DNA from 3 places in the Arthrobacter sp. HMSC06H05 genome. Region 3 is predicted to be linked to each of the others. Evidence: riboswitches for the same ligand, from Rfam matches in the RefSeq annotation. Region 3 holds a riboswitch; each other region holds the start of a gene.
What was found. A riboswitch is a leader RNA that binds a small molecule or an ion and turns the genes downstream of it on or off. The one in region 3 is predicted to bind S-adenosylmethionine.
Positions count from the first base shown of each region.

Region 1: linked by a shared signal. The riboswitch ahead of HMPREF3160_RS05445 (flavin reductase family protein) and the one ahead of HMPREF3160_RS02270 (LLM class flavin-dependent oxidoreductase) in region 3 are both predicted to bind S-adenosylmethionine.
Region 2: linked by a shared signal. The riboswitch ahead of HMPREF3160_RS09850 (acyl-CoA dehydrogenase family protein) and the one ahead of HMPREF3160_RS02270 (LLM class flavin-dependent oxidoreductase) in region 3 are both predicted to bind S-adenosylmethionine.

Region 1 covers NZ_KV788983.1:83,136-86,383, reverse strand. The annotation lists gene rpsF (30S ribosomal protein S6) at 1-167, shown strand, start outside; gene HMPREF3160_RS05460 (single-stranded DNA-binding protein) at 221-820, shown strand; gene rpsR (30S ribosomal protein S18) at 891-1,130, shown strand; gene rplI (50S ribosomal protein L9) at 1,154-1,615, shown strand; SAM riboswitch class IV at 1,813-1,926, shown strand; gene HMPREF3160_RS05445 (flavin reductase family protein) at 1,967-2,491, shown strand; gene HMPREF3160_RS05440 (PepSY domain-containing protein) at 2,610-3,242, shown strand.
Region 2 covers NZ_KV788983.1:3,600-6,847, forward strand. The annotation lists gene HMPREF3160_RS05100 (SDR family NAD(P)-dependent oxidoreductase) at 1-185, opposite strand, end outside; gene HMPREF3160_RS05105 (MarR family winged helix-turn-helix transcriptional regulator) at 443-970, shown strand; SAM riboswitch class I at 1,130-1,216, shown strand; gene HMPREF3160_RS09850 (acyl-CoA dehydrogenase family protein) at 1,226-2,695, shown strand; gene HMPREF3160_RS05115 (LLM class flavin-dependent oxidoreductase) at 2,685-3,248, shown strand, end outside.
Region 3 covers NZ_KV788974.1:114,153-117,400, forward strand. The annotation lists gene purL (phosphoribosylformylglycinamidine synthase subunit PurL) at 1-248, shown strand, start outside; gene HMPREF3160_RS02270 (LLM class flavin-dependent oxidoreductase) at 432-1,862, opposite strand; SAM riboswitch class I at 1,893-2,006, opposite strand; gene HMPREF3160_RS02275 (hypothetical protein) at 2,012-2,284, opposite strand; SAM riboswitch class I at 2,343-2,440, shown strand; gene acs (acetate--CoA ligase) at 2,449-3,248, shown strand, end outside.

The DNA of each region.
Region 1 (3,248 bases), on a different contig from region 3:
GTCGCCGCATGGCCTACGAAATCAACAAGAAGGCTGAGGCCATCTACGCAGTGGTTAACTTCACCGCTGAGCCACAGACCGCATCCGAACTTGACCGTGTTTTGGGCCTCAACGAGTCCATCATGCGCACCAAGATCATCCGCCCAGAGGACCAGCGCATCAAGTAAGCGCGTCCTCAGCGGGCACAACCACGTTTCAACGCTTCACGCTAAGGGGAATCATGGCTGGAGAAACCATCATCACTGTGGTGGGTAACCTCACCGCTGATCCGGAACTGCGTTTCACGCCCTCCGGTGCCGCGGTAGCGAACTTCACGGTCGCTTCTACGCCGCGGATCTTCGACCGTCAGGCCAACGAGTTCAAAGACGGCGAAGCCCTCTTCATGCGCTGCAGCGTATGGCGCGAACACGCCGAAAACGTGGCGGAATCACTGACCAAGGGCATGCGCGTCATCGCCCAGGGTCGTCTCCGTGCCCGCAGCTATGACGATCAGAACGGCAACCGCCGTACCGCATGGGAACTGGACGTCGACGAAGTCGGCCCAGCCCTGCGCTACGCAACCGCACAAGTCACCCGCAACCAGCGAGGCGGCGGGGGTAACCAAGGCGGTTTCGGCGGCAACCAGGGCGGCTTCGGTGGAAACACCGGCGGCGGCTTTGGTGGCGGCAACCAAGGCGGAGGCTTCGGCGGCCAGCAGAACCAGGGCGGCGGCGGAGACTGGGGTGCGCCTCAGCAATCTCCAGCTAACGACCCGTGGGGTAACTCTGGCGGCTCAAGCGACTGGGGCGCAAACCCCGGCCAGTCCGCACCACCGTTCTAAATCGTTTTCAAACCAATACCCATCCCGCAGCTGACACTGCGGGCTCCAAAACAAACTAAGGAGCTCCACGATGGCTAAGCCTGAAATTCGCAAGCCTAAGCCTAAGGCCAACCCGCTCAAGGCCGCCGACATCGACTACATTGACTACAAAGATGTCGCCCTTCTTCGCAAGTTCATCTCCGACCGCGGCAAGATCCGCGCTCGTCGTGTAACTGGCGTTACCGTGCAGGAGCAGCGCAAGATCGCTCAGGCGATCAAGAATGCGCGCGAAGTTGCCCTGCTTCCATACTCCGGCGCTGGCCGCGGCTAAGCAAGAAGGAGGAGAGAAGAAACATGGCAAAGCTTATTCTCACGCATGAGGTAACCGGCCTGGGTGCTGCGGGCGACATCGTCGAAGTACGCGACGGCTACGCACGCAACTACCTGCTGCCACGCGGCTACGCGATCACCTGGACCAAGGGTGGCGAGAAGGACATCGAGTCCATCAAGGCTGCTCGCGAGGCCCACCGCATCGCGAACCTCGAAGAAGCACAGAAGATCGCAGACGGCCTCAAGGACGCTGAGATCCGCATCGAGGTTAAAGCTGGTGACACCGGCCGCCTGTTCGGTACCGTCAAGCAGGCCGACGTTGCAGCAGCAATCGAGGCTGCCGGCCTGGGCAAGGTCGACAAGCGCACCATCGAGATCGCACAGCAGGTCAAGACCACTGGCCACTACAAAGCCACCGTCCGCCTGCACGAAGACGTTCTCGCGAACACCACGCTGCACGTTGTTGCAGCACCAAAGGGCAAGTAACACTCAAGCACTCAGCGCGCGGAACCATAATGTGAACCGCGTGTCAGCTCACGTGTGAAACAGTCTGAGACGCGCCCCGCGAGGGGCGTGAACGAACGCCGCACCCGAGAAAGGGTGCGGCGTTCGTCTCATTAAATGAACTACATGACACATTCAGTTGCACGGCGTGCGCTGAACTGTTTATCGTTTAACACACGAATCATGAGTACGGATTTTTAGGCCCTGGCTAATCCGTCGGCAACCCTCTCGCGTAGGTGGGGTGCCCCAGGTGACGATTCGGCCGTCGGGAATGCCGGCGGCAAGCTGCGCCGGCCATTGTGGACGGCCGATACTTGCGAAGGATGAATCGCTATGTCCCTGACCCACACCATCGACCAGGCAACCCTGCGTTCGGCATTCGACCGTTTCCCTGTAGGCGTGGCAGCTCTCTGCTCCCGCGTGGGAGGCCACCACGAAGGCATGGTCTCCTCGAGCTTTGCGGTCGGCATCTCATATGAGCCAGCGCTCGTATCCTTCTCAGTTCGCAACGAATCCCGCACATGGCAGCGCCTCAAGCACGGCTATCGGCTCGGCGTCTCGATTCTGGCCGATGAACACCGCGAGGTCTGCTATCAGCTCGCCTCCCGCGACGCATCCAAGCGTTTCAGCGGCCTCGACGTCACGTTAGCTGACTCCGGTGCTTTGTTCCTGGACCGCGCCGCCCTGTGGCTTGAGACCTCGATCTATGACACGGTCCCGGCAGGCGACCACACCATCGTGCTGTTGAAGGTCCACGCTGTATCTCACGGCGAGGAACACGGAGAGCCGATCGTGCTGCACGGCAAGACGTTCCGCGACCTTGCGCAGCTTCCAGACCGCGCACTCGTAACCGCCTAAAGCCTGCTGTTTGGAAGGCGCTGATCATAGGACAAACGCGGGCAGTTAATCTAGGTTGGCTTAGAGCTGAGCAAAAAAAGCAGTGCTATCTGAGTCCCGATCTGCGTATATTGAGGCCATGGAGAAGAAACATGTAGCCCTCACGTCCGTAGCAACCCTCGCGCTGGTTCTTGCCGCTTGCGGTGCTCCAACGGAGGACAAAACCTCCGAACCCACCCAGGACGCCCAGCAGACCCAAACTCAGCAGACTGAGACTCAGCAGGCGCAGAACACTGACGCCGATGACGCTGATGGTAAGGACTCTGCAGACAACAACGCGCAAGCCCCAACCAAGGGTGGTAGCCAACAGAACGCTCTCAAGGCGATCGAGACCGCTGAAAAGGAAGTTGGCGGCAAGGCCGTTGACCTCGACTGGGATGACGATAAGAGCGGCTGGAGCGTAGATGTTGTCAAGGGCAATAAGAGTCACGAGCTCGAGGTAGCCGCTGACGGATCCAAGGTCACCAACCAGGATGAAGTCGAAGACGTAGACAGCGATGACCGCCGCGAATATGACGCGATCAAGGTAGAAATCGCTAAGGCGATCGAGACCGCGCTCAAGGACACCCCAGGCACCCTCGATGACGTCAGCGTTGACGAGGAGCAAGGCCAGATCATGTGGGAAGTTGATATCTACCCAGAGGGTGGCGGCGCCGACGTGACGGTCTATGTGGACGTCAAGAGCGGACAGGTCCTCAAGAAGGACAAATAAGCACGC
Region 2 (3,248 bases), on a different contig from region 3:
GGGACCACTGCGGCGACGGCCTTGCCGCCGGCTTCGGTGATGGAGGCGACAGCGGCGTCCGCGGTCTCCTGGTTGACGTCGTTGATGACCACGGAGGCTCCCTGGCGGGCGAGCTCCTGGGCGTAGGCGAGGCCCAGGCCTGCGCCCGAGCCGGTGACGATGGCTACCTTGCCGTCGAGGGACATGGGGTTCTCCTTCGGTGGTGACGTTCTAGATGTCGGTTCTGTTCAGAGAGCCTGCGTGCCGCCTCGCGGCGGATACTCTCGGATGGTCCAGGTGTGGCGTTCACCACACAAGAACCATGACAGTACATATAATTGAAATTGTCAATTATTTTTCGAGGCTTGCATTTCGAGTACGATCCTCTGCAAGGGACAAGCCTCTATATGGGCAAGATCAGCCGGATCACGTCCTCAACTACACGGACCAAGGAAACAGGCACATGACGACCACCCAGGACACCTCCGGAGCCGCAGTGAACCCGGCCGAGGCCGCCCAGCGCTTCCCCGCCCCCTCCACAGCGCTTGCGGCCGAGCGCATGGCGGAGTTCACGTCGTCAGAGCTCGCCGGCCAGGTCCAGTTCCTGGCGGCCCGGCTGCGCAGCATCGGCCACAGCCACGCCAACCGCGTCCTGCAGGAGGAGATGGGATTGAAGGTCCGCCAGTACTCCGTGCTGGCCCTGGCCGCCGCGGACGTGAACCCGTCCCAGCGCGAACTCGGCGACTTCCTGAGCCTGGACCCGAGCCAGATAGTGAACCTGGTGGACTTCCTGGAGAAGCGGGGATGGGTCGAGCGCCAGGTGGATCCGCGCGATCGTCGCTCCCGGATCGTCATCGCCACACCGCAGGGGCAGGATGCCTACCGGAGGGCACGCGCGCTGACCATGGCCTCCGACGACGTGGTGCTCGCCGCGCTCAGCTCCGACGAGCGGCACGAGCTGAGCCGGCTGCTGGAGAAAGTCGCCTTCTGACCTCTGCTTGCTGAGCCCCGCTAAAGCCTTACGAAACGCCCCCCGCGGGCCTGCATCTAAGCAGGCACGCAGGGGCGTTTCTTGTTGACGTTTTGTGACGCGCGCCGCCCGTCGGGCTGTTGACAGTGCCCTGCCGGCACGTATAAAAATGGTGCTTGTAACCCATCCAGAGCGACTGAGAGACCTGGCTCGTTGAAGTCGCAGCAACCGGTTTATGCACGGTGCTCCCGCCAGGAACGATGGAAAGGAATAACTGTGTCATCGTTGTCCACGCACACCCCTGTCCACCCTGCAGCAGCCGCCGATGCGGAAGCCAGCACCGCTGTTTCCTCGGCTGACTTGAGCTTCGCCGAAGGGCTACGTTACGTCACCACGCAGGACGCGCCGGTCACCCCGTGGGAGGCCGGCCACACGCCAAGCCTGGCAGAGTTGCGTGAGCATTTCGGCCCGATCTTTGACCGCATCGCGAGTGGGGCTTCTGAGCGGGAGGCGCATCGTGTTCTGCCGTTCGTTGAGATCGCCGAGCTCAACTGCGCCGGATTCACCGTGCTTCGCGTGCCTACCGAGTACGGCGGCCCGGGCGTGAGCTTCACCGACTGGGTGCAGCTGCTGATCGATCTGGCGGCGGCTGACCCGAACATCGCGCATCAATACCGTTCCCACGCGGGTTTCGTGGAGACGCTGCGGTACCAGGATGAGCAGACCCGCCAGTATTGGTATGCGAAGGTTTTGGCGGGCGATGTTGTGGGTAACGCATCCACGGAGATCGGCGGGAATGCGTTGAATACGCTCAACACCACGTTGGCTGTGCAGGCGGACGGCACTGGGGTGCTCAACGGCGCTAAGTATTACTGCACTGGCACCGCGTACGCGACACATACCCGGGTTTCGGCCACGCTGCTTGATGCGGATGGAACACCGACCGAGGGTCGACAGTTCGCTGTCGTTTCCACGCGGGCTCCGGGCGTTGAGCTTGAGGATGACTGGAACGGTTTCGGTCAGAGCCTCACCGGTACGGGAACCACGCGTTTCACCGATGTGAAAGTTGCGCCCGAGCACATTCTAAACCGCGTTCCCGGCAGTGCCGAGGCGCAGTTTGAGGCGCCGCTGTTCCAGATTGTTTTGCTCGCCGTGCTGGCCGGTATTGCTCGCAACGTTGTGAACGATGCGGCGGCTGGCGTGCGCCGGCGGACCCGCTCCTTCAATACCGGATTGGGTGTTCCGCACTCTGAGGACCCGCAGATTCTGGGGGTTGTGGGCCGGCTTTCGGCGCAGGCTTTCGTAGTGGAGTCGGCGGTGGTTGAGGCTGCGCGGCGGCTCGAAGCCGCCGAGGGCGTGCTTTCGCTCGAAGGCGAGGACGCTGGCACCGGCGATGGCAACGGTGACGCCGATACTGGCGCCGCCGCTACTGGCAACACTGACGCTGGCACCGGCGCCGCTACTGACACAGCGCAGCGCTTGCTGACTGAGGCGGAGCTTGCTGTTGAGCGCGCGCACGTGACTGTGCCCGGCATCGTGACCAGTATTTGCTCTGACCTGTTCCTCACGGGTGGCGCATCGAACACGTCGCGGGAGAAGAACCTGGACCGGCACTGGCGCAATGCGCAGACGGTCGCGACGCATAACCCGATTGTGTTCCGTGAGCGGATCATCGGCGACTACCTGGTCAACGGCACCGTCCCGGAGGGTCTCAACGCGATCGGTGAGGTGCGCCGTGCTTCTTAACGCGTTTGAGATGGCCACGCCGGTGCATCAGTCCCCTGGTTTGTGGCGGCATCCGGAATCCCGGGCAGCGGATTTTGACCAGTTGAGCTACTGGACCGGCCTGGCGCAAACCTTGGACAAAGGCGGTTTCACGGCCCTCTTCCTGGCCGATGTGCTGGGGACCTATGACGTGTACGGCGGCAGCGACGCGGTCTCGCATGAGCGCGGCGTTCAAGTTCCGTTGCTGGATCCTTTCGCTGCGGTGTCTGCGATGGCTGCGGTCACCCGTAGGCTCGGTTTCGGGTTGACGGCGTCGTGCACGTATGAGGACCCGTTCCTCTTGGCGCGCCGGTTCGCGAGCCTGGATCACCTCACGGGTGGCCGGGTTGGCTGGAACATTGTGACGTCGTATCAGGATTCCGCGGCCCGCAACCTCGGTTTGGAGCGGCAACTGCCCCACGATGAGCGTTATGACCGCGCGGACGAGTACATGGACGTCATGTACAAGCTGTTCGAGGGCAGTTTCGCTCCGGGTTCGGTGCTCAAGGACGCCGATGCGGGTGTTTTCGTGGAC
Region 3 (3,248 bases):
AGCAGCGTGACGGCATTGACGCTTTCACCACTCTGTTCTCTGAATCGCAGGCCCGCGCGCTGGTGTGCCTGCCGCGTTCCGAGGAGGAACGTTTCACCGCGATGGCCGCGGCACGCGGCTTCGCCCACGTCCGCCTGGGTGTCGTGGACGCTTCCTCGAACGCGATCGAAGTTCAAGGCGAGTTCTCCGCTACCCTCGACGAAATCCGCGAAGGCTGGGGCACAACCATGCAACGCCACTTCGGCTAACTCCCGTTGCTAGCGGTGTGCCGTACGGCTACAGCACACCGTTAGCAGGCACCGTCAAAAATATGACATGGCTGTGGGCGCCAGGTTCATCCTGGCGCCCACAGCCATGTCGTATTCGCGGCCGTGAATTGTACGGCCTACCCTGGCTGGCGGGCGCTGTCTCCTGCCCGCCAGCGTGGCAACCTAGCGGCGGACAGCCGCGCCCGGATGGTTTTCCGGCAACCGGTCGCCGCGACCAAACAGTGCGTGGCGCAAGGAGGAACCCGTCTGGTCTTCCACTGGGCGGTCGGCATCCCACGCAACCGTGGCGTCGGCGGCTTCCTCAGCGCTCGGGTACACGCCGAGCGCTTCGAGTTCTGGAATCACGTAGTCCACGACGTCACGGAACGTGCCAGGCTTGACCGCGTAGGCGACGTTGAAGCCATCCACCCCGGTGTCACGCACCCATTCGTGGAACTGTTCGGCGACTTCGCGGCCGGTACCCACGGCAACCGGACCGAAACCACCCACGCCGATGTAGCGCGCCAACTGGCCCACGTTCCACGGCTTATCAGAATCACCTGAAGCCGCCTGGAACATGTTCACCGCGGACTGGATCGCGTTGGACTCCACGTCTTCACCGATCACCGCATCCAGCGGGTATTCGGACAAGTCGATGCCCGTCCAGCCTGCGAGCAACGCCAACGCGCCCTGCTCATCGGCATAAGACTGGTATTCGCGGAACTTCTCCCACGCTTCCTCGTTCGTCTTACCCACAACCGGGGTGATCATCGCGAAAATCTTGACGTCATCAGCGTTACGGCCCTCCGCCACGGTTGCTTCACGAATCTTCTTCACGGTCTTCGCGAGGCCTTCCTTGGTTGCCTGCGAAACGAACACAGCCTCAGCGTGCTTCCCCGCGAAAGCCATACCGCGCGAGGACGCGCCGGCCTGGAAGATCACCGGGGTGCGTTGGCGGGAAGGCTCCGTGATCGCAATGCCTGGAACGTTGAACCACGTGCCTTCGTGTTCAATCGGGTGCACCTTAGCCGGGTCAACGAACAAGCCGGATTCGCGGTCAGCTACAACCGCGTCGTCCTCCCACGAACCCTCGAGCAGCTTATACACGACCTCGAGGTATTCATCCGCGTGATCGTAGCGTTCGTCGTGCTCCATCTGGCTGGTCTGGCCAAAGTTCTTCGCCGCGGACTCGAGGTAGCCGGTCACAACGTTCCAGCCGACTCGCCCGCCCGTGATGTGATCCAGGGTCGCCATGCGGCGCGCGAGCCCCACCGGATGCTCATACGCAGTGCCCGCAGTGACACCGAAACCGAGGTTCTTCGTCGCTGCAGCCATCCCCGCCACGATCACCGCCGGATCAGCCAACGGGATCTGCGCACCGGAACGCAACGCCGTTTCCGGGGAGTTCGCATACGCGTCATACACACCCATCACATCGGCCAAAAACAGGGCGGAGAAACGGCCCTCTTCCAGGATCCTGGCGAGCTCAACCCAGTGCGAGAGCTTGTTGTAATCCCGCGAGGTATCTTCCGGATGCTTCCACAAACCCGGGGACTGGTGGCCAATCGTGTTCATCGCGAAGGCGTTGAGAAGAATCGGTTTTTCAGACGACATGTTAACCCTTTCCCGCAGCCCTCAAACGCTGCGCCATCGTCTTCTGGCGGGAGCACCTTTCCCTCACGATTCCTGCTACGGAACCCTTCAGGATGGTTGCTGCGGCGTCAACGAGCCAGATCTCTCGGCCGCTCTGGATGGATACGGATTCAGCATAGAGGCACACCATGGGCATCACGCAAATCGCTCGTGACCGATGACAAAGAATGACGGCACGCATCGGCGGCTACACTTGCGAAAGTATTACCCCAAGCCATAACACGGGTTTCTGCAGGTGAAAGGGCTACAGCGACGTGGAATTTGCGCGGCCAGAAGTGTTCTTTACCGTCGATATCATCGCGCTGATCATCAACGGGATCATGGGTGGGGTGATCGCCCGCCGCATCGGACGCCTTTGCTTCGCCAGCCGTGTTGAGCAACATGACACACACGCTGACCCGATTTGCGTGCAACCGCATTCGTCACCCACTATGGACAGCACAACCATCCAGAGCGGCTGAGAGATCTGGCTCTACGACGCCGCAGCAACCACCCCGGGTTTTTACCGGGCATGGTGCTCACGCCAGGATCGATGGAGTGACAACGCATGACCGCAACGTCCGCACCCGCGCACCAGGCCGCCCAGGCTCAGCTCAGCAACGCAAACCTCAGCAGCGCGCAGCCTAGCGATGACGCGCTGCTTAGCGATGAAGAGCACAGCGCGTACTGGGCCAAACAGGCCGGGCAGCTCACGTGGGAGACCCCGTGGGATACGGTGCACACGCTAACCCCGCCTAACCCTGAAACTCAGGAAGGTCTGCAGCAAACCTGGTTCGCGGGAGGCACGCTCAACGCCGCTGTCAACTGCGCAGACCGCCACGTAGCGGCGGGCAACGGGGACAAAGTAGCGCTCTACTTCGAAGGTGAACCCGGCGACCGTCGCACCGTGACCTACCGCGAACTCACCGAGGAAGTCTCGCAGGCCGCCCACGCGCTCACGGAACTGGGCATCACCCGCGGCGATCGCGTCGTGATCTATCTTCCGGTGCTCGTTGAGACGATCATCATCACGCTGGCTTGCGCACGCATCGGCGCGATCCACTCGCTTGTTTTCGGCGGGGTCAGCGCAGAAGCGTTGCGTTTCCGGGTTGAAGACACCCGCGCCAAGCTGCTGGTCACCAGCGACGGCCAGTACCGCCGCGGCAAGGCCGTGCCCGTCAAGGACATCGCGGACGAGGCCGCATCCGGGGAGAACCAGCTCGAGCATGTGCTCGTGATCGACCGCACCGGCCAGCGAGACATCCCGTGGACCGAAGGCCGTGACATCTGGTGGGACCAGATTGTGCCCCGCCAGCCCCGGCAGCACACACCGGAAGCGTTCGATGCGGAAAATCCGCTGTTCATCAT